One region of the Streptococcus downei MFe28 genome, then DNA from elsewhere that is predicted to be linked to it. Evidence: predicted binding sites of a transcription regulator. Region 1 holds the regulator's gene; the other holds the start of a gene.
What was found. The regulator HrcA, encoded in region 1, represses chaperone genes, less so after heat shock. The targets are predictions, from matches to a motif close to TTAGCACTCNNNNNNNNNGAGTGCTAA.
Positions count from the first base shown of each region.

Region 1 (12,006 bases):
GCTTCATAGGCTGCTGGCAAGATAGCGTTCAAAGCATCTTCGTAGAGAGCCTCTTCCCCGAATTTTTGGTTGAAGACCGCACGTGGCATATGACCCTTACGGAAACCTGGGACATTCAAATTCTTTTTGACTTTATTGAAGGCTGTGTCAAGGGCGGGTTTGATTTGTTCTTGACTGATGGTAAATGTAAGCACGCCACGATTTGTAGCAGTGTTTTCAAATGATACAGACATCTTTTTCTCCTTAAAAATCGTAATACACCTTAGTCTATCATAAATAAAGGCTTTTTAAAAGGATTACCTGATTATTCTAGGGAAAAAATAGGCAGCTTCCCGTTTTTTTGTTAGACTAAAAGAGTCACTAGTCTAAAAAATGGGCCAAGCAAAGTCAGCGACACCTTTATCGTTTAAAAATCTCAGATTGGGTGCACTTGGCGGACTGAGAGATCCAAAGTAGTAGTGACCCATCTTCTTCTGGAAGTTGCTAGTCCTGAACCTGACTCCATCACAACTGATAATAGTGGACTAACTGAAAAACTGAGACAAACACCTATGATGGCTTTGCCCTCACCCACAAAAATGTGTAACCTTGGAAGACTGCGTATAAAAACCTCCGCCTTGAATAGGCAAAAGCTCTGAAACCTCGAAAGGAATGACGATGTCAATTTTAATCAAATACTGGGAATCCCTCCATTTTGAGGATTTAGCTGTTAATTTACTGGCTAAGGCCATCGAACTAGTCCTGCTTATCTTTGCCTTTATCATTGGCAAACAGATTGCTAACTGGGCCTTTGATAAATTCTTTAGCCATTCTCCAAGGCTTTTGGGCCAGACTGAAGGCAGGCGAAAGACATTAATCAGGCTCTTTCATAATGTTATGGACTATTTCCTCTACTTCCTACTCATCTATTGGATTCTCGCGATCTTAGGTCTACCGGTTTCCAGTCTCTTAGCCGGTGCTGGAATTGCTGGTTTGGCTATTGGGCTTGGGGCTCAAGGATTCCTGTCGGACTTGGTTAACGGTTTCTTCATCCTGATTGAGAGACAATTTGATGTGGGAGACTCTGTCACAGTAGATAAAGTCTCTGGTATTGTCTCCAGCGTAGGAATTCGAACCACTGAAATCCGTGACTTTGATGGGACCCTGCACTTCATCCCCAATCGGGAAATATTATTAGTTAGTAATAAATCACGTGGCGATATGCGAGCCCAGATTGACATTCCCATCTATGCCTCAACAAATCTGGACAGGGTGACCCAAATCATCAAAGACGTTAACGAAACTGAGGTCCCTAAGTCCCCAGAAATCGTTGGTGTCCCGAATGTTCTGGGCCCACGCACAGCCACTAACGGCCAATTTATCTTTCGAGTTGACATCTTTGTCCAAAATGGTCAACAGGCCAAGATTTATTCGCAATTCTATCGCCTCTATCAAGAGGCCCTGCTCAAAGCCGACATCAGCTTACCAACACCCAATACTCATAGCCTGCCAAGACAAAAGAGTTGAGCTCCTGCCCAACTCTTTTTAAACGATGTTAAAATCAGAACCTGAAAGCTATATCAAGTTTTGAGGTTTGCTAACGAACCAAGTAGTTTAAACGGGCGAAGCAAGTTTAAAAACAAAGGATGGACTTGCTGTCCCCTTAGAGAATTTCGCTTTTGACGATACTCAATTCTTACGAATGGGGTCTGCCTTATACTTGGCCCTGGCTCCCCCAATCAATTTAGGCCGACTGGCTAGGGCGGTGACATGAGCTCCACCCAACTCTCGCTCAAGAGGAAACAAGGGAACCTGGACTCGCTTGACGTGCATGCCGATAAAGGTATCGCCAATATCAAGACCAGCATGGGCTGTTACTTCTTCGACCTCAACAGGATTTTCCATATAGTCAAAGGCGGCTAATTGACCACTACCGCCCGCATGGAGACTAGGCAGGACATTAACAATTTCCAAATTCTTGCTTTCTGCTACCGCCTCTTCGACAACCAGAGCGCGGTTGAGGTGCTCACAGCCTTGGACAGCTAGGTGGACTCCCTTGGCCTGGGTCTCTTGGAGAATGGTCTTAACGATGACCTGGCCAATCTCTAGACTAGAATTCTGACCGATACGACCACCTGCAACCTCGCTTGAAGAGAGGCCCAAAACAAAGATTTGCCCTTTCTTGATGGCTGAGCGATCCAAGATGTCCTTAACGATAGCCCGCGTTTTCTTTTCTAATAGTTGCAAATCCATTAGCTTCCTCCCTTTCTCGGAAAGGCCTTATTAAAGGCTCGATAAAAGATTGCCCCTAGAAGGAGGCCCAAGAGGTTTTGGCAGAGGTTGCCCCAGATACCAGCAAGAGCCGCTCCCCAACCAAAGCCAAGAATCAGGGCAGCTAGAATGTATATCCCTACCATGGCAAGACTAGCAAGAACCACACCAATATAACGACGAGCGCCAGTCCAACCGGCAAAATAACCCTGAAGGCCATGAGCTAGGAGACTAAAAATCATATACTGGGGATAGCCTAGGAGATAATCCAAAAGAAAGGCTGATAGACCACCAACCACGGCACCCGAACGACTCCCCAGATAAAGGGCTGTAAAAAAGATACCTGTATCAAGTAAGGTTAAAAAGCCTGTCAGGGTTGGAATATTTACAAAACCCAAAGCCAAACTCAGAGCCGTCAATAGAGCTAAAAGTGTCAGCTGGCTTGTCCGATTATTTCTCATAGGCCTGCACCACCCCATAATCATCCGAATGCAAAATTGCCTGATAGACAAAGTCCTTGGCCAATTTGACAGCTTCAAATGGCTCTTTCCCCAAAACCAGTTGGCTAGCAATACTAGAGGCAAAGGTGCAACCAGCCCCGACATTATTTTTGTCTGACAGGGGTGCAGATAGAACCTCTAATCTTTTTCCATCGTAAAAAACATCCAATGTCTGATCTGAATCCAAACGCTTACCGCCCTTAACGATAACCGCCTTGGCTCCCATGTCATAGAGCTGCTTAGCTGCTAAGTTCATATCCTCAAGCCCCTTAATAGAAAGGCCTGTAAGAATTTCTGCCTCCGCCAGATTTGGGGTCACGATAGTGACATGAGGCAAAAATTGTAGGAGCTCATCTCGCAGGGCACTAACGGCCACATCGTGCTTTTCCTTACAAACAAGAACCGGATCTAAGACGATGGGCAGGCTGTCATGGGACTTGACGAAGGCTAGGGCTGCCTCAGCGACCTCAACATTAGGCAGGAGGCCCAGCTTAATTCCTGAAAAATCAATCGTTTTCAGGCTATCCAGTTGAGCCTGAAAAACCTGGGAATCCGTCGCAAAAACTTGAAAGCCTTGCTCGGTCATGGCCGTCAGGCAGGTCACCGCCAGAAAGCCCCTCAGACCATTGAGGGTATAGGTGGTCAGGTCGGCGTAGAGACCGCCACCGCTAAAAACATCGTTACCTGAAATCGCAAGTATCTTTTTAGTCATAAGTAATCTCCTTTAAATAAAGGCCATTGCCTGCTGCTGTAGGGCCAGCTAAATTTCTATCCTTGGCCGCCAAGATGGTTTTAATCTGACTGACCGGCATTCGACCATTGCCAATCTTCAAGAGGGTACCGACCATATTTCTGACCTGCTTATAGAGGAAACCATTCCCAGAAAAAGTGAAGACCAGAAAACCCGTTTTGGGATCACGTTCAACCTTGGCCTGGCTAATGGTTCGGACCTTATTTTCTACCGAAGTCCCAGAGGCTGTAAATCCCGTGAAATCATGAGTTCCAAGCAAATCAGCTATGGCTTCCTGCATGGCTCCTAAGTCTACTGGATAAGGAAAATGGGTGGCATAGGCTCGCATCATGGGATTCTTAGGACGGCCCGTATCCACCAAAAACTCATAGGTCTTGCTGTGGGGGTTGTAGCGGGCATGAAAAACTTCAGGGACCTGCTCAACGCTTACCACATCAATATCCTCAGGGGACTGGGTATCCAAACCGAAGCGAAGCTTCTCCTCATCACGGGTCTGGGGCAAATCAAAATGAATAACCTGTCCATAAGCATGAACCCCGCTGTCAGTTCGACCAGCCCCGTGCACCTTGACAGGATTGCCACTATTTAGTCGCTCTAAGGTTTTTTCCAATTCCTCCTGAACCGATCGCTCCTTGCTCTGGCGTTGAAATCCAGCAAAGAGGGTTCCATCGTAGGAAATAATAGCCTTATATCTTACCATGGCCCTATTTTAGCATGATATATTTGGCTTGCCCAGAGAAAAAGAAGGAATCTGTCCCCAGACAGATTTTATCAGACAAGGCATAAGCGACAGAACTAATAGCCTACTTGGAGATGAGCCCAAGAGTTTGCTCAGGGCCGTCAAGCAGAAGTTGAGTCTTGATGCCAGTAAATTTAGCGCCAAAAAAGGAGCAGACCCCTAATCTGCTCCTTACTTTATGATTCTATTCGCCATCAAAGGCATCTTTGACCTTATCGAAGAAGCCTTTTTTCTTAGGTTGAATGCTATTTTCACCACTAGCTGCCGCTAAGGCCAGGAGGGCTTCTTTTTGAGCCTCATTAAGCTTGGTTGGGGTCACAACATTGATGGTCACATGCTGATCACCTTGGCCATTGCCTCTCAAACGAGGGGCACCCTTGCCCTTGAGACGGAAGGTCTTACCTGTTTGGGTTCCTTCTGGAATGGTCATTTCAACAGCACCATGAACAGTTGGCACCTCTACGGTATCACCAAGCGCTGCCTGGGCAAAGCTGATATTGAGGGTGTAGTAGATGGTTGAGCCATCACGCTCGAACTTCTTGCTGGGCAGGACATTGATGATGACAAAGAGGTCGCCATAAGGACCGCCATTGAAACCAGCTTCCCCTTGATTTTGCAGGCGAATTTGTTGACCAGTTTCCACACCAGCAGGCACCTTAACAGAAACCTTGTGAGCCTTCTTTTCATGGCCAGTACCATGACAGGTGTTACATGGTTCCTTGATTTCCTTACCAGTACCGTGACAGACATCACAGGTCACTTGGCGACGCATCATGCCCAGAGGTGTTTGGGTATCAACATTGATAACCCCTTGACCATGACAGCGACTACAGGTAACTGGACTGGTTCCTGGCTTAGCTCCTGAGCCATGACAGGTTTCACATTCGGCTTCACGGTTATAGGTGATGTCCTTTTCAGCACCAAAAATCGCTTCTTCAAATTCAAGGTTGAGGCGATATTGAAGGTCATCCCCTTGGCGAGGGGCACTAGGGTTACGGCTGGCCCCACCGCCTCCAAAGAAGCTTGAGAAGATGTCTTCAAAGCCACCAAAACCGGAGCCATCAAAACCACCGAAGCCGCCTGCACCGCCGCCAAAGCCACCATTAGCTCCCGCTGCACCGTATTGATCATAGGCTGCCCTCTTTTGCTCGTCGCTCAGCGTTTCATAAGCCTCTTGGACTTCTTTATATTTGTCCTCCGCCCCAGCTTCCTTATTAATGTCGGGGTGGTACTTTTTAGATAATTTCCGATAGGCTCTCTTGATCTCATCCTGAGAAGCATTCTTAGAGACACCTAGACGGTCATAATATTCTGTATTGTTCATGTAAGATACCAAGACCGTAAAATTCGACTGAAAAATAGGAAATCAGGCGACGGAGCGATGCTCCTAAGCTGATTTCTCTTTTTTCCGAGAATTTAGGTCGGGTTCAGTTCCTTTCTAGCTTAGTAAAAGAAAGAACCAGAAATTTCCGTTCCAATTCGTTTCTTACCGAAAAATAGAGGCTGGGTTGCAACCTCTGGATTTCCATACTTTATGATTTATAGCGGAGTCGCATAGCCTTTCCGTTCGCTAACATCATATTTAGCTTTACAATTGTCACAATAGCAAAATGCATCTGAAAAAGTTGCTTGATAGCCGTAACCACTGCCATTCGGACGGTCTTTAGACCAGACAACAGTTCCTTCTCCACAAGGACATTTATAAGTTCTCACTCTCTCATCATATGTACCATTTTCATGTGTTTCATCAGAGATGAGTTCCAATTCAATTCTATCGTTCATATTAATACCTCAACATCTTACTTCTCAGTAAACTCACCATCTACGACGTCGTCGCCTGAATCTTTGGAATTAGCATCGTTAGCTTGGTCTGCACCTTCTGCTCCTTGTGAAGCAGTTGCTTGTTGGTAGAGCTTAACGGCTAGAGCTTGGGCCTTTTCGTTAAGGGTTCCCAATTTTTCACGCATGTCATCAGTGTCGCCTGATTCTTGAGCCTTCTTGAGGTCATCAAGAGCAGCCTGAGCAGCATCACGTTCAGCATCGAAGTCCTTGCCTTCGGTTTCTTCCAAGGTCTTTTCAGTTGAGAAAATAGCTTGGTCAACTTCATTCTTAAGATCAACTTCTGCCTTGCGTTTAGCATCAGCATCAGCGTTAGCTTCCGCATCCTTCATCATGCGTTCAATTTCGTCTTCGCTGAGACCATCGTTAGACTTGATGACAATGTGTTGTTCCTTTTGAGTACCCAAATCTTTAGCCTTAACAGAAACGATACCGTTCTTGTCAATGTCAAAGGTAACTTCGATTTGTGGCACACCACGAGGAGCGGCTGGAATATCGGTCAATTGGAAACGACCCAGGGTCTTGTTGTCCGCTGCCATTGGGCGTTCCCCTTGGAGAACATGGATATCAACGGCTGGTTGGTTATCAGCGGCAGTTGAGAAGACTTGAGACTTAGAGGTTGGGATAGTGGTGTTGCGGTCAATCAGTTTAGTGAAGACGCCACCCATGGTTTCAATACCGAGAGACAATGGGGTAACATCAAGCAAGACAACGTCTTTGACATCACCAGTGATAACACCACCTTGGATAGCAGCACCCATGGCAACCACTTCATCAGGGTTTACAGATTTATTTGGTTCCTTACCAGTTTCAGCCTTAACAGCTTCAACTACGGCAGGAATACGTGTTGAACCACCGACCAAGATAACTTCGTCAATTTCTGACAGGGACAAACCAGCATCAGACAAGGCTTGACGAACTGGGGTCTTGGTGCGATCAACGAGGTCACGGGTCAAATCATCAAATTTCGCACGAGAAAGGGAAACTTCCAAGTGGAGAGGACCAGCATCACCAGCAGTGATGAAAGGCAGGCTGATTTGTGTTTGGGTCACACCTGACAAATCTTTTTTAGCTTTTTCAGCCGCATCTTTCAAGCGTTGCAGAGCCATCTTGTCGTTTGACAAGTCGATACCGTTTTCTTTCTTGAATTCGTCAACTAGGTAGTCAATAATCTTTTGGTCAAAGTTATCCCCACCGAGTTTGTTGTCACCGGCAGTTGCCAATACGTCAAAGACCCCATCACCTAATTCAAGGATAGAAACGTCGAAGGTACCACCACCAAGGTCAAAGACCAAGATCTTTTCATCTTTTTCAGTCTTATCAAGACCATAAGCTAGGGCAGCTGCAGTTGGTTCATTGACGATCCGTTCGACTTCAAGACCAGCGATTTTACCAGCGTCCTTAGTCGCTTGACGTTGAGCATCGTTAAAGTAAGCAGGAACTGTGATAACAGCCTTTTCTACTTTTTCACCAAGATAATCTTCAGCGTAGCCCTTCAAGTATTGCAGAATCATAGCTGAGATTTCTTGTGGGGTATATTCCTTACCGTTTACAGAAACTTTTTCAGAAGTCCCCATCTTCGATTTGATAGAGATAACGGTATCTGGGTTAGTTACTGCTTGACGCTTGGCTGCATCACCTACGATGATTTCACCGTTTTTGAAGGAGACAACAGAAGGGGTTGTACGGTTACCTTCTGGGTTGGCAATAATTTTACTTTCAGTTCCTTCAAGAACTGCAACTGCTGAGTTTGTTGTCCCTAAGTCAATACCAATGATTTTAGACATGTTTTTTACCTCTTGTTTACTTTTTAATTTAATATTTTCCTTAGGTGGTGGGGACGGTAACAGTCACCTTCGGTGTCTCATACCTTAACTTTGAGCCTAAAGTCTCAAAGTTCCCCTACCTCAGAATAGATACTATTCTGAGGTTGTCACCACGGCGGAAAATATTGTTTCAGGCTCACTTCGTTCTCTTTTGTGAGCCGTTTTTCCTTTTTCCTAGTTTTATGTCGTTGCGGACAAGTTAGGGTTGCTAATTAGGCCATTTTCTATACCAATCGTTACTATTCGTGTGGAAAATGAGTAAGGTGCCTAGGCCATTCGCCAGAGCGATTGGCCTTTGCGGATGACTCGCTTAGCAAGCAAGAACATGGGCTAGTTATAAACCACGACCATAGCTGGTCGAAGTAGGCGGTCATGCAACTGATAGCCCTTTTGCAAAACTTGGGCAATGCTGTCAGCTGGATGGTCATCATCCGCTGGCAGGGTTTGAACGGCCATGTGGAAGTTGTGGTCGAAGCTCTCCACAGGGACCTCTTCGACTCCTTCTTCCTTCAGGGCCTGCAGGAGACTTTCCTGCACCATTCCAATCCCTTTTTTGACATCATCCGTCAAACCTTCAACGGCCAAGGCCCGCTCCAAGTTATCTAAGCTAGGAAGAACACCCTTGGCTAGGTCTTGTGAGCGATACTTTTGCAATTGTTGGCGTTCCTCATTAGCCCGTCGCTGAATATTTTGCATCTCAGCGTGAGCTCGTAAGAATTTATTTTCAAAATCCTCGGCCTTCTCCAAGGCTACTTCCAATTCACTCTTTTCAGAGAGCTCCTCGGGAGTTTTTTCTTGTGCCTCCTGCTCTTCTTGCGCTTCAGAAGTTTGAGCCTCTTGGGACACTTCCTCTTTTTCTTCTTTTTTAATATCCTCTGACATAATGCCTCCTTTTCAAAGAGTCTAATTGACTTCGTAATGGTTACTGCTCAAATAGCGATAAAAATCGGCCAACTTTATGGTTAAGACCCGACTGACAATATTCAGGAGTCCCATGGAGCGTTTATAGTCCATGGTTACAGGTCCCAACAAGGTCAAATTGCCAAAGCCCCGATAAGGAATCAAAAACTTATAAGAGAGTTGACTCAGAGCCTCAAACCCTTGCTTATCTTCATCAGCCAACCTAATCACATAGGCTTCTTCCTCATGGAACTGTTGCCGAATCATTAGGGCCAATTCCTGGATCTTATCCATGAGCCGATAGGTCTGATCATCCGAATACTTGAGCAAGTTTTCCTTTCCCGAAAGAAAAATCTTTTCGACAAACATTTCCTTGAAAATATGCTCAAAAAGTTCCAAAACATTATCGGTCGTCTTGAAGTAGCGTTGAACAATCTGGGGAATTTCCGTTCGAATCCGATAGTGGATTTCCATGACGGTTTGCCCCAAGAAGCGCTCTCTTACTAAACGACTGAGCACCAAGAGATCCTCATCAAGAAAATTCTTAGGAATGGCAAATTGGCTGGTAACCGTATTGGAATCATCAAAGGTCATCACCGCTAGGGCATCATGATGACTGAGTTTGACAATATCAAATGCGCTCAAGCGCTGATTGCTAGGTTCCACATCCAGGGTAATCGCCGTGCAAGCCGTCAGCTCGGCCAGGACATCACTAGCTTTTTTAAGAACATCTTCCAACTTGAAGAATTCAAAATCAAAAGCCTTGATAACCTGGTAGGCATCCCCCTCGTCAACCCGCTCTAAATTAAGAAGGTGGCTGACATAGTACTGAAAACCCTGCCGACTGGGGAGACGACCACTAGAAGTGTGGGCCTTTTCTAGGAGCCCAACTTTTTCCAAAGCTGCCATATCATTACGAATGGTAGCGCTACTGGAAGAAATATAGGACTGTAAGGCCTTGGAACCAACGGGCTCGTGAGTTTGGGTAAACAGTTCGACGATGATGGATAAGATATCATTTTGCCGTTGTGTTATCATCTCAGCGACCTCCGTTCATTCTATTAGCACTCTAAGTCATCGACTGCTAATTCATGGTTCTATTATACCGCTCTAAAATGACCTGTCAAGAGGAAAACTCAAAAAATTAGCACTCTTTTTTAAAGAGTGCTAATTCATCTATTCCTCTAAATACATCCCTTAACCATCATATTGGGTTAGATTTTTTTCCTGAATAATGGCAATTAGTTTGTTGGCATACTCAGGGTCAGTGTCCACCCCTGCCTTTTGCAGGGCACGAGCAGCCGTCGTATATTCTTCTGTAGTAGCCAAAGTTGTGTAGAGCTGCTTGCCCCAATAGCCTGAACTAATTTCCTCCATATAATCATAGAGGCTATCCTGCCAGTCCTTATAAATCTTATAAGGTTGCTTAACCGTCTGCCACTTGCCTTTTTCATAGGACTGGGTGGTCAAGACGATTTTCGGATCACCAGGCTGGGCTAGGACTCCCAGATAATTATGGTAGCGAACGGCCAATAAATTGGAACCGTAGTCGGTCGACTGGGCCCCCTGCGCAATCAGCACCGAAGCCTTAACCCCATAGGCCTTGGACAACTTCTGGGCAACTGGTGCCACCTCCTTGATAAAGGAAGCCTGACTATAGCTGGTTGTCACCTTCGTATTGGCTGCCTTGGTTCTCATATTTAACAGGAGCGGTAAAAGGACAAGGGCCAGAATGAGCCCAAAGACCATTATGAAAGGCCGAAACTTTAGCCTTGACTGCATCTTTATTTTCCTCTCTAATTGCGACGTCTATGTGGGTTAATTGGAAATAGCAACCTACATTAACTTGTAAGTGGGCTAGAGATTTTTATAAAAAGCCCTTAGACACTTCATCTCTATATTCGAGTTTTACAGAGGTTGCGAGAAATTCTGATCTCTTATTTTTTCAATTGGGCGACATATTCTTCCAAGCTCAGGTTATGCTGGGTCATATACTTGGCAGAGGCCTTGCCGACATATCGGAAGTGCCAATCTTCGTAATCAACACCGGTTGACTCACTCTTGTCCTTTTCGAAGCGAAGGACAAAGCCATAATCTGGAGCAATTTCCTTAATCTGTTCAACCACATTAGGATCACTTTCATTGAGGCTATCAATAGTACTCATGTCGATAGCTAGCCCGGTCTGATGCTCGCTGGCTCCAGCTGGTTGCGAATAGGTTTTGACCTTTTCCTGGGCCTGCTCCTCGGTCAAACTAGGGTCATTGGACATTTCTTGTTTGACGTAACTATCAAAGAGTTCCTTTTGATAGGCAACACTGCGATAGCCGGAGATCAGATGCTCACTACTGTCAATCTTCTGAGCGGCTGCCAGAAATTCCTTGACATTATCGGCAATCCGAGCATCGACCTTGATATTATCAACGGTTGTTAGGTCTGGGTTAAGCTCCTTAGTAACATTATCACGATTGACCAGAATCAACTGCCAGTCGTCCTTGGAAACATCTGGCAATCCTGAGTCCGAGCTTGAGGAAGCCGCATCAGACGAGGAGTTGGCATCAGCTCTTGCCAGCTGCTTGCTCTTTGTCGTCTGACCAGCACTTTCCTTAGCCTCTTGGCTAGCCTTTTTATCATGGAAATAGGCAAAGCCAAAAATAAGGATTAAAACCGCAAAAAAAATCGTCAAAAATTGCTTGGTCCGCTTATTCATTTCTTTCCTTTTCTAAAATTTCCCGTCCTTTATGGCGGTAGCTCATATCTCCGATGGCTTCAATATGGAGGTCCCCATCCTCATAGGTTAGCTGACAGATACTGCCATTATCCAAAGCCAGACTCCTTGGCTGACTAGGGTCAATAAGCCCCATAAGAGTGGCAATGGTCATGCCGTGGCTAACCACGATGGCATCGCCACCACCCTTGCTTTCAACTTCCTTGGCAATATCGGTAAAACCTGAAATAATGCGGTCCTTAAGCACTTCCCAAGGTTGAGCCCAACCAGCTGTATCAACGGCCATAATGGCCTCTGCCATATCTTGGTAGGTCATTTCTTCCACCGGTTTGTCAAAGACCCGCGGAATAACGCCATTAAAGAGCTCGGCATCGTAACCACCATCCAGGCTACCGAAACACCATTCGCGGATGCGCTTATCTCGCTTGTAAGGAATGGTTTCTTGACCCAACTCCCGTAGGATAATCTCCATGGT
Region 1 covers NZ_UHFA01000002.1:572,923-584,928, reverse strand. The annotation lists gene tig (trigger factor) at 1-233, opposite strand, end outside; gene DYE66_RS02860 (mechanosensitive ion channel family protein) at 658-1,506, shown strand; gene DYE66_RS02855 (TIGR01440 family protein) at 1,669-2,232, opposite strand; gene DYE66_RS02850 (ECF transporter S component) at 2,232-2,711, opposite strand; gene DYE66_RS02845 (bifunctional hydroxymethylpyrimidine kinase/phosphomethylpyrimidine kinase) at 2,701-3,462, opposite strand; gene truA (tRNA pseudouridine(38-40) synthase TruA) at 3,455-4,201, opposite strand; gene dnaJ (molecular chaperone DnaJ) at 4,425-5,564, opposite strand; gene DYE66_RS10765 (hypothetical protein) at 5,780-6,022, opposite strand; gene dnaK (molecular chaperone DnaK) at 6,040-7,866, opposite strand; gene grpE (nucleotide exchange factor GrpE) at 8,236-8,787, opposite strand; gene hrcA (heat-inducible transcriptional repressor HrcA) at 8,809-9,843, opposite strand; gene DYE66_RS02815 (glycoside hydrolase family 73 protein) at 10,003-10,587, opposite strand; gene DYE66_RS02810 (M15 family metallopeptidase) at 10,743-11,513, opposite strand; gene DYE66_RS02805 (histidine phosphatase family protein) at 11,506-12,006, opposite strand, start outside.

Region 2 (12,006 bases), 1.5 Mb from region 1:
CCTGCAATCAGAGCGATGATGGACAATTTAGCCGAGCAAGGCATGAAGGTCGTTGTCATAATCGTAATCCTGCGGTCCCGCTCATTTTCAATGGTCCGACTGGCCATAATACCTGGCACCCCACAGCCTGTTGAAATCAACATGGGAATAAAGGATTTACCCGAAAGGCCAAAACGCCTGAAAATGCGATCCATGACAAAGGCAATTCGGCTCATATAGCCGATATCTTCCAGAATGCCCAGACAGACAAAGAGGACAAAAATCTGAGGCAGAAAACCTAGTACCGTTCCGACACCAGCAACAATCCCATTGACAATCAGGGATTGGAGCCAGTCTGCCACATGCAGGTCTTGAAGGAATTGGGTCACAAGATCAGGGATATATTGGCCAAAGAGAACATCATTGACCCAATCTGTCCCCATGGTACCCACCGTCTGAATGGAGAGGTAGTAAACCAGGAACATGACCAGAGCAAAGATTGGCAGGGCCAAAATGCGATTGGTGACAATCTTATCAATCTTGTCCGACAGGGTCATTTTGATGTCATCATCTTGACTCTGAGCCATTTGACAAACGCGTTCGATAAAGGCATAGCGCTGGTTGACCACGATAGTCTCTGAATCCTCGGTGAAGATTTCCTCGGTAATCTTGATGATGTCGTCAATCTCTAACTTTTGAAAAGGAGAAAGGTTGACTTCGGAAGTGATCAATTTATCTCGTTCAAAAAGTTTAATGGCATAGAAGCGATTGGAGCGCTGGGGAACCGTTTGCCCCAGTACTTGGATAATCTGAGCCAGGGCCGCTTCAAACTTGTCATCATAGGTCGGATACTGGATGTCATCCACCCTAGCTTTGGTTGTTTGGCTGGCCTTCTTAATAGCTTTGTCCACACCTGTATTTTTTAGAGCGCTGGTAGCAATAACCGGCAGGCCTAACTGGTAGGCAAGCTTCTCGCTATTAATAGTCCTACCTTGGCTTTTGAGTACATCGCTCATATTGAGCGCTAGAGTGACTGGAAGGCCCGTTTCAATCAGTTGGGTAGTCAGATAGAGATTGCGCTCCAGATTTGTGGCATCCACGACATTTAAAATAGCATCGGCATGGTTGCTTAAGAGATAATCCCTAGCGATCTTTTCTTCTGGACTATAGGGCGAAAGGGAATAGATCCCTGGCAGGTCTTGGACGTTGACCCCTGGCAATGTTTTCACCTGACCGCTCTTTCGCTCAACGGTAACGCCGGGCCAATTTCCCACATGCTGAGTGGTCCCCGTCAAGAGGTTAAAGAGACTGGTCTTACCGCTGTTGGGATTACCAATAAGGGCAATTTCTGTCATACTAATCCTCCTCCTGATCCTTACTTCTAACGACACTAATCATTTGGGCTTCTGACTTTCTCAGGGATAATTCATAACCCCTCAAGCTAATTTCGATAGGGTCGCCTAGAGGAGCAACCTTACGGAGGTAAATCTTGGTATGCCTAGTCAGGCCCATATCCATCAGGCGACGTTTGGCTTCATTGAGGGCAAGGATATTGTCAATATAGGCAGACTGACCTACCTCTAAGTCAGACAGAGGGAGAGTCTCCTGTTCCTCGGACAGCTCGGTCACATCAATATTGGCCAAAATCGAGGTATCAAAAGCCAGACGATTAGCCTTTAAGACGATAATAGCGCTGGATTTGGTTTTGGAAAGAACTTTAAGAGTCGTGCCTACCTTGAGGCCCAGATTAGCCAGATGGCGCAGACTAACTTCTGGTAGATTAATGCTGGCAATCTGGTAGGATTTGTTCAAATCCGCCTCTTGTAAAATCATTTAGGCCTCCTCTACCCGTTCGGAAAATTTTTCTGCCTTCATTATACCATAGAAAAGCCTGTTAAATAAGCGTTTTCAGAAGATTGGAATCATTTCAAAAAGGAGCCAAAGATTAGAATCTCTAGCCCCTTTTTGAAGGAATTGCTCTGGTTGACCAGCTATTTTCGCCCATCCATTGCTATTGGTCGCAAGCTAGCGACTTTGGGGCTAGCCCTTTGACTATCTCAACCTTACCCTTACTAAAAAATGAACCCCATCTACTGGGGTCCATCAATCTATCTCTCTTGATTTAGAGTACTTTCCCTAAGAAGTCCTTGGTTCGGTCTTCCTTGGTATGGTCAAAGACTTCTTGAGGACTTCCTTCCTCAACGATAACGCCACCGTCCATGAAAATGACCCGATCGGCCACTTCTTTTGCGAAGCCCATTTCATGGGTGACAATGACCATAGTCATACCAGACTTGGCTAGGTCTTGAATAACAGCCAAAACCTCTCCGACCATTTCAGGGTCGAGGGCTGACGTTGGCTCATCAAAGAGGAGGACATCAGGATCCATGGCCAAACCACGGGCAATGGCAATCCGCTGCTGCTGTCCGCCTGAAAGAGAGGTAGGATTGGCCTTGGCCTTGTCCTTAAGCCCAACCTTCTCCAAGAGTTCATAAGCCTTTTCTTCAGCATGACTCTTAGATTGACCCTTGACTTTGGTTGGCGCCAAAGTAATATTTTCTAGGACATTCATATTAGGGAAAAGATTGAATTGTTGGAAAACCATCCCCATCTTTTCACGCATTTTGAAAACATCGTTTTTCTTATCAGTGATATCAACACCTTCAAAACTAACAGTCCCCTTGGTCGGAACTTCCAGAAGATTCATGGTTCTAAGGAAAGTTGATTTACCCGAACCCGACGGGCCAATGATAACAACAACTTCGCCTTTTTCAATGTCCAAATCAATCCCATTGAGGACTTCATTCTTACCAAAATATTTATGCAGATTTTTTATACTAATCAAGGTATCAGTCATGCTTTTTGTCCTTTCCCAAGACGATTTTCAAGCCACTTCTGACCAGCCGTCAGAACGGTTGTCAACATGAGGTAGTAGAAGGCTGCAAACAAGAGAGGTTCCAGCGGAACGTAGGTGGTTGCTAGAACAGTCTGAGCCCCATTCCAGAGTTCCATAATCCCGATAGTTTGCAAGAGGGAACTATCCTTAATGATGGTAATAAATTCATTACCCAGAGCTGGCAAAATATTCTTGAAGGCCTGGGGTAAAACCACATAGCGCATAGCTTTGGCTGGCTTAATCCCCAAGGAATAGGCCGCTTCCACTTGTCCCTTGGGAACAGCTTCAATCCCAGCCCGAACGATTTCAGAGATATAGGCCCCGCTGTTAAGCGAAAGGATGATAATCCCTGGAATCAGGCGGGAGAAGTCAAGCTCCACTGTTCCAAACCCAATGGTGGGAGCACTCTTAAAATTCATCCAGAGGAAGGCAATCATGATTTGCACAACCATGGGAGTTCCGCGAAAGACCCAGACATAAAAGCTAACTAGGTAATTTAACAGCTTGATATTTGAGCGTTTTGCTAGAGCGACTAGGACCCCTAGAATGGTCCCCAAAAAGACTACACAGACAGAAATCATAACGGTGACAAGGACACCGTAGTTGAAATAACCCCAATATTTGGGCAAGAAAGAAAAATCGAAATTCACAGATTTACTCCTATTTTAGATAGCCAAAGGCAGCTTTCTCATGACAATTAGTGGCTCACTTTCAAGGCCACCTTGTCAATAAATTTGTAAATTATTTTACCATAAAATGAATAATAATACAATATCATTTTATAATTTTCTGATTTTTCATTGATTCTTGTATATTTTTTGAAAAGGTCAGAGGACAGATAAATAAAAAGCCAATTGGAAGCCCTGCCAGGCTGGCAGAGACCTCCAATCAGCTTTTTAGGCGAGGCATAGTTATCGCTCCAATTATCTAAATTGCTTTAGAAAAATGGTGAGTTTTCCTCTTCTTCTGCTACAGACTTGTCAGTAGCTTGCTTACTTTGAGCAGGCTGACTAAGGCTACTATCAGTGCTTGACTGGCTACTGGTCACGGGCGCAAATGAGAAATCCATTCCGACAAAAAGGTTGACAATAGCTAGGGCTAGGCTGGCTGCTAGAAGAATGAGAAGTAGCAAGGAGAAAATGCCAGGTACTAAGACTAAACCAACCAGCAGACAGTAGCCCATTAGGAGGCTAGCTATGATGCCTAGACAAGAAGTTAGCCATTGCAAGACCTTATCGGTTCCCTTGATTTTCACGTATCGCATCAGATTAATCTGACCTAGAATGACTGTCAAGGCAAGGAGCCCACAGGCTATCAAGACCAGCCACTCACCGCCTTGCAGGCCTCCTACCTTCAAGCCTGTCCAGAGGAAGCTAAAAAGATTGGAATAGATGAAAGACTGGCGAGGGGTCGCCCCTATGAGAAGGACGAGAACGAGTGCTATAAACCCTAAGCTCGATGCGGTGTTCTTCATGATAAGGTAGGTTTGGTACTTACTGGCTCCTGAATTCGTATTTTCTGTCATAGTCTCCTCCGTTCACAGCAAAAAAATCAGACCACTAGGAGAGTCTGATTTTCTGATAATTCTTAGTAAAGCAGGTCATAGATTTCCATAGCAATCAAGTCAATGCTATCGAAAGTATAGGTTTCACGCGCTTTAACATCACGCAATGTGAATACTGGACCATTTTCAGGATCATTGGCAAAAGAAACTTCCGCAACGACTTGGCCATCACGCTCGAAATTCCTTTTCAAATTACCCCCATCTGTCGTCATCAAATTGAGACGATCAATGATTCTCACCAAATGTGATTCCATGTAGATTCTCCTTAGCTAAGCACATGAGGGTGGGAAAAATTTCCCCCATAACTACTTTATCCCCTTGTGCCTTTTATCTTTTAATCAGTCTTATTTTACCATAAACTAGGGAAATGAGATAGGTCAAAGCCTTAAATAGGGAAATTTATCTCTTAGAAGTTACCCATTTTACTGAAATTCGATAAGCAAGGTCTCCATTAGCCTAGAAAGAATTTCTTCTGGTAGGACCTAATCCTCTTGATAAGATTGATAGATAATGGCCTTGATAGCATGCATGCGGTTCTCTGCCTCTTGGAAAATAACGGGGCTGTACTTCTGGAAGACCTGATCAGTAATCTCCAGCTCACTATAGCCATACTTGTCGTAAATTTCTTGACCAATACTAGTGTTGAGATCATGGAAGGCTGGCAAACAGTGCAGGACGATGAGGTCGGGATTTTGTGCCAAATCTAGCAGACCTTGGTTGACTTGGTAGGGGAGGAGCCAATCAATCCTTTCCTTGAAGTCCACATCTTCCCCCATGGAGACCCAGACGTCGGTGTAAATCATATCCACACCCTTGACTGCTGCAGGATCTGCAGTTATCTCTAACTTGGCTCCACTATTGTGCTTCTTGGCCAAATCAAGAACCGCTTTTTCTGGTTGCAGGCTTTCTGGGGCAATAATGGTACAGTTGACCCCTAAAATAGCCGAAGTAACTAAGAGGGAATTAGCCATATTATTGCGACCATCTCCAACATAGGCAATGCTGAGGCCTTCTAAACTACCGAAATGTTCCTTGAGTGTCAGAAAGTCGGCAATCATCTGGGTGGGATGCCAGCTGTCGGTCAAGCCATTCCAGACGGGGACACCAGAATACTTGGCCAGGGTTTCGACATCCTCCTGCTTAAAGCCCCGATATTCAATGCCATCAAACATGGAGCCTAGGACCTTAGCCGTATCCGCCACAGACTCCTTCTTGCCCAGCTGGGTTTCTCCAGCCCCCAGATAGGTCACATTCATTCCCAAGTCCTGTCCAGCAACCGTGAAGGCTGACCTAGTCCTGGTTGAGGTCTTCTCAAAAATCAGGGCAATATTGAGCCCCTCTAAATATTTATGCGCCTGCTTCTTCTTTTTGAGGGTTTTAAACTTGGCAGCTGAATCAATCAAGCCTAGGAGCTCTTCCTTTGTGAAATCTATCTCTTTTAAAAATGATTTAGCCATATCTTTTTCCTTTTTCTGAATTTTTATACAGTTATTCTACCTTATTTTGCGGAAATGTCAAGACGTTTTTGTATTTTATTCACTTTTAGCACTCTAGCTTTTCATCTGCTAAAAAAACAATCTTTTTACTTGCTTTCTATAGTTTGAGTGTTATAATAACACCATAGATTTTGACCATTATTGACTATCGGTCGAGATCGGAGGTTTCCTATGTTATGTCAAAATTGTAAGCTCAATGATGCGAGCATACATCTCTATACAAATGTCAACGGCCAGCAAAAGCAGATTGATCTCTGTCAAAACTGCTACCGGATTATGAAGGCTGATCCAGAAAATATTCTCAACAGTAATTTAACCAGCCAAAATCCTCAAAGCCATCAAAACCAATCCATGGATTCATTCTTTGACGATTTCTTCGGAGATCTCAATAATTTCCGTGCCTTTAACCCAGACCTACCAAATTCTCCCCAATCACAGGCGGGACGCAATGGTGGCGATGGTGGTAACCGAGGCGGTAATAACGGCGGTGGCAATCAGGGCCGCAGACCGCAAGCTCAGCCCCAACAAGCCCAAGGTATCTTGGATGAATTTGGAATCAACATCACTGATATGGCCCGTAGGGGCGACATTGACCCTGTAATCGGCCGTGACCAAGAGATCGTCCGAGTTATTGAAATTCTCAATCGTCGGACCAAGAACAATCCTGTTCTCATCGGTGAGCCAGGTGTCGGTAAAACGGCTGTTGTTGAGGGCCTTGCCCAAAAGATTGTCGATGGCAGTGTTCCGCAAAAATTGCAGAGTAAGCAAGTCATCCGTTTAGATGTGGTCAGCCTAGTTCAAGGAACTGGTATCCGCGGTCAATTTGAGGAACGGATGCAAAGGTTGATGGAAGAAATCCGTCAGCGCCAGGATGTCATCCTCTTCATCGACGAAATCCATGAAATCGTCGGTGCCGGTGGTACGTCTGACGGTAGCATGGATGCTGGTAATATCCTCAAGCCAGCCCTAGCTCGTGGCGACCTACAGCTGGTTGGTGCCACCACCCTCAATGAATATCGCATTATCGAAAAGGACGCTGCCCTGGAAAGACGGATGCAGCCTGTCAAGGTGGATGAACCTTCCGTTGAAGAAACCATCACCATCCTCCATGGTATCCAAGCCAAGTATCAGGACTACCATCATGTTAAGTATACTGATGAGGCAATTGAAGCTGCGGCTCTTCTCTCCAATCGCTATATCCAGGACCGCTTCTTGCCTGATAAGGCCATTGACCTTTTGGATGAGGCCGGTTCCAAGATGAACCTGACACTCAATTTCGTTGATCCTAAGGAAATTGACCAACGCTTGGTCGAGGCTGAGAATCTCAAGGCTCAAGCCACTCGTGAAGAAGACTTTGAGAAGGCCGCCTACTTCCGCGATCAGATTGCCAAGTACAAGGAAATGCAGTCCCAGCAACTGGATGAGCAAGATATTCCTGTCATCACCGAAAAGCATATTGAGGCTATCGTTGAAGAAAAGACCAATATCCCAGTCGGTGATTTGAAAGAAAAAGAACAGTCCCAACTGGTTAATCTGGCAGACGATCTTAAGTCTCGGGTTATTGGCCAAGATGACGCTGTTGATAAGATTGCCAAGGCTATTCGTCGTAATCGTGTCGGACTCGGTGCCCCAAATCGGCCAATTGGAAGCTTCCTCTTCGTTGGACCAACTGGTGTCGGTAAGACCGAGCTGTCCAAGCAACTAGCTATTGAGCTCTTCGGATCAGCTGACAGCATGATTCGCTTTGATATGTCCGAATACATGGAAAAACATGCCGTGGCTAAATTGGTCGGAGCCCCTCCAGGTTATGTTGGTTATGAAGAGGCTGGTCAGTTAACCGAAAAGGTTCGCCGCAACCCCTACTCCCTTATCCTGTTGGATGAAGTTGAAAAGGCCCATCCCGATGTCATGCACATGTTCCTGCAAGTTCTCGACGATGGTCGTTTGACCGATGGCCAAGGTCGGACCGTTAGCTTCAAAGACACCATCATCATTATGACTTCAAACGCCGGTACCGGTAAATCTGAAGCTTCTGTCGGTTTTGGAGCTGCCCGCGAAGGTCGGACCAATTCCGTCCTTGGAGAATTGAGCAACTTCTTTAGCCCAGAATTCATGAACCGTTTCGATGGTATTATTGAATTCAAGGCTCTGAGTAAGGACAACCTTCTCCATATCGTCGACCTCATGTTGGACGATGTCAACAAACGCTTGTCCAGCAATGACCTTCATTTGGAAGTTACCGACAAGGTCAAGGAAAAATTGGTTGACCTCGGCTATGATCCTAAGATGGGAGCTAGACCTCTACGTCGGACCATCCAAGACCATATCGAAGATGCCATTACCGACTTCTACCTAGAAAATCCTAGTGAAAAGAACTTCAAGGCCGTCATGACCTCCAACGGTAAGATTAGCATCAAGGCTGCTAAAGTCAGCCAAGCTACCCAAGAGGAAAAGTCCCTTAAAGAATAGCCCTACCAAGAAGCCTGTCCCTAGCTAGAGACAGGTTTTTTAGCTTCCTATAGTAGAGACCTTATCACAAGTCCAGAAAAGAAGTTTTCACCTCTTAATTAGTAAAAAATTTCGGGCTATTAGGCGAACTTAGAAGATTTTCAGCCAAAGAAAATAATTAGTCTGCCTTCATGTGTTATAATAAACTCAAGAAATTAGAGACGAGGAATTCCTATGACCACTCCTACATTTGGCCAAAAAGAGGCAGGCAAGGACTATGTCGCCCGCTATGGGGTCTATGCCGTTATCCCTAATCCAGAGCAGACAAAAATCATCTTGGTTCAGGCACCAAACGGAGCCTGGTTCTTGCCGGGTGGTGAAATTGAAGCTGGTGAGGACCAGCTGTCTGCTCTAGAACGTGAACTGATTGAAGAGCTGGGCTTCAAGGCAGAGCTGGGTGAGTATTACGGTCAGGCCGATGAGTACTTTTATTCCAGCCACCGCGACACCTACTTCTACAATCCTGCCTATATTTACGAAGCAACCCGCTACACTGCCGTTGATAAACCTCTAGAAGATTTCAACAATCTAGCCTGGTTCCCTATTGACCAGGCTCTAGAAAAGCTAAAAAGAGGTAGCCACAAGTGGGGCATTGAGAAATGGAAAAAATCTCACAATTTTTTCTAACTCCCACTTTTTTCAAAAAATCGTGCTATAATATGACTATGCAAGGTTCACAAGGAGGTCTTCAATGAGACTAATAAACACAACGAGCAGCCACCCGTCGCTTGTTCGTAATCAGCTGCGCAATACCGATGCTGAATTAGTTGAAGTTTATTCTGCTGGTAACAGCGATGTCGTCTTTTCTAAAGCACCTGGTCACTATGAGCTCCTGATTTCGAATCGGCACCGGGCCATCAAGGATAGCGAAATAGAAACCATTCGCGAATTCTTTTTCAAAAGGAAAATTGATCCTGATATTATTATCCCTGATAAAATCAAATCAAGTCACACAGAAAAGTTGATTGAAATCTCAATTCCAACAAGTGCATAAAGACAAAGGCTACTTGGATAAGTGGCTTTTTTCTTTTGCCAGTTTATGATAGTCAAGAAAAATCAAAAGTCCTTGAGGGTAATGAACTTAGCGGCAGGACTTCTTGTACAGTCAGGGTAAGGTTAGCAGATTTGGCTGCATCTTGAACTTATTCAACCTTTGTGACACCGAGAGTTGGCCTTGTGCCACGTCCGATTACCCATGCCGTTACCTCGGGGCTTTCGATTTTCATTGAGTACAACGGTGGCAAGCTCTGATTTTTAAAAAGTCTAGTAAAAAAGCTTTACAATCCTGGCGGACTGTAAAGCTTTTTCTTATGATACAAGGTCTTATTTAGCCTTGACTTCAAAGCCTTGAGCAACGGCTTGAGGGAAATTGTTTTCGACAATATCCGCACAGTGGTCACAGATGGTGACGCCGTAAGAGCGTTCCTTGACCGTAACATCAGTCCGGCGACAACGATCACAAACCTGACCAGCAGCATGCTCAACCTTAAAGGCCACACCTTCAAAGCGAAGGGCATCTGCGGGTGCTTCTTCTTGGGAAATCGTCAGTTCTGAAACAATCAGCAATTGAGCCAGGTCGCTATTGAGTGCTGCCAAGTCCGCAGCTACTTCTGGGCTGGCGTAGACCGTCAAGTGCGCTTCTAGTGACTTACCAATAAGCTTGGCGTTACGAGCTTCTTCTAGAGCCTTTTGTGCCTGAGTTCGGAAAGTCATAAAGGCGTCCCAAGCTTCTAGCAGGCTATCCTGGTTAGCAAAGCTTCTTGCTTGAGGCATCTCAGCCAACTGAACAAATTCTTCAGCTTCATCTTCTAGGTAGGACCAGATTTCCTCAGAGGTATGAGGAAGAATAGGAGTCAAGAGTTTGGTAATCTTAACCAAGATATCATAGAAGACGGTTTGCATTTGCCGACGGGCCAAATTATCGGCTGCTTCAATGTAGACAACATCCTTGGCAAAGTCTAGGTAGAAGGCAGATAAATCTACCGTTAAGAAGTTGTTAACGGCCTTATAGACGTCCATAAAGCGATAATTTTCATAGGCTTTGGTAATAGTGGCAACCAATTGGTTGAACTTAACCATCATGTACTGGTCAACTGAGCGCAAGTCCTCATAGGCGACGGCTTGCTCCTTCTTGAAGTCACTGGTATTGGCCAAAAGGAAACGCAGGGTATTGCGGATCTTCCGATAGCTTTCCGAAACTTGGCCGAGAATTTCCATGGAAACCCGCACATCATTATCGGTATCAACAGAAGCTACCCAAAGACGGAGGATTTCTGCCCCGTACTGCTTGGCCACATCATTTGGCGAAATGATATTGCCCTTGGACTTAGACATCTTTTCACCCTTACCATCAAGAACGAATCCTTGAGAAAGGACTGCCTTGTATGGCGCATGACCGTTGACCGCCACAGAAGTGATAAGGGAAGAGTTAAACCAACCACGGTACTGGTCAGAACCTTCCAGATAAAGGTCAGCTGGATAGCCCAGACCTTCTCTTTGATTCATGACCCCGTTCCAAGAAGATCCAGAGTCGAACCAAACATCCATGATGTCGGTTTCCTTGGTGAATTGGCCATTTGGTGAACCAGGATGGCTGAAGCCTGCAGGAAGTAAGTCTTTGGCTTCCCAATCCCACCAGATAATTGAACCATGCTGGGCAAAGAGATCGGCCACATGGTCGGTAACTTCCTTGGTCATGATAGCTGTGCCATCTTCTGCATAAAAGATTGGCAGAGGTACACCCCAGGCCCGTTGACGGGAGATAACCCAATCGCCACGGTCCCGAATCATATTGTAGAGACGTGTCTTACCCCAAGATGGGAAGAAATCAACTTTTTCAATTTCATCCAAAATTTCTTGACGGAATTTAGAAACAGAGGCAAACCATTGAGGAACTGCCCGCCAGATGATTGGCTTTTTAGTCCGCCAGTCAAATGGATAGGAGTGGGTGATTTCTTCCTTGGCCAGAAGCAAATTCCCCAATTTTTCAAGGACTGTTGGCAGAACCTTGTCGTAGAATTGGCCTTGGAAATCAGGTCCAGCTTCCTCAGTCATGATACCACGACTGTCAACGGTGACAGAGATTTCCAAACCGTATTTGAGGCTGACATTATAGTCATCCTCACCAAATCCAGGAGCAGTATGGACGATACCAGTACCAGAATCAAGGGTAACATGGTCGCCGACCATGACAACTTCTTCTACTTGGCTATCCCAAGGGTGCTCAGTCGTGATGTATTCTAATTGGGAACCAGAGTAGCGCTCCAGCACCTTAAAATCAGACCAACCAAATCGTCCAGCCAAATCGTCCAAGAGTTCTTCCGCCACGACAAATTTGCGATCATCGCCAGCAACCTGAACACTCACATAGCTGAAGTCTGCGCCGACAGTCAAGCCACGAGAAGCCGTAATGGTGAATGGTGTTGTCGTCCAGACTACAATGTAGGTATCATTGTCCAGAATGCTCTTGCCATCCTTAACCTTATTGGCATAGTAAAGAGAGGTTGAAACTAGGTTGTGGTATTCGATTTCAGCTTCTGCCAAGGCAGATTCAGACGACCAAG
Region 2 covers NZ_UHFA01000002.1:2,060,303-2,072,308, forward strand. The annotation lists gene feoB (ferrous iron transport protein B) at 1-1,334, opposite strand, end outside; gene DYE66_RS09895 (ferrous iron transport protein A) at 1,336-1,812, opposite strand; gene DYE66_RS09900 (amino acid ABC transporter ATP-binding protein) at 2,102-2,836, opposite strand; gene DYE66_RS09905 (amino acid ABC transporter permease) at 2,833-3,525, opposite strand; gene DYE66_RS09910 (hypothetical protein) at 3,813-4,400, opposite strand; gene DYE66_RS09915 (DUF1797 family protein) at 4,463-4,693, opposite strand; gene argF (ornithine carbamoyltransferase) at 4,922-5,896, opposite strand; gene DYE66_RS09925 (ATP-dependent Clp protease ATP-binding subunit) at 6,107-8,404, shown strand; gene DYE66_RS09930 (NUDIX hydrolase) at 8,618-9,070, shown strand; gene DYE66_RS09935 (DUF1827 family protein) at 9,135-9,437, shown strand; gene ileS (isoleucine--tRNA ligase) at 9,767-12,006, opposite strand, start outside.
Region 2: a site for HrcA is predicted at 5,982-6,008, ahead of DYE66_RS09925 (ATP-dependent Clp protease ATP-binding subunit). Genes of this name have one in related genera too.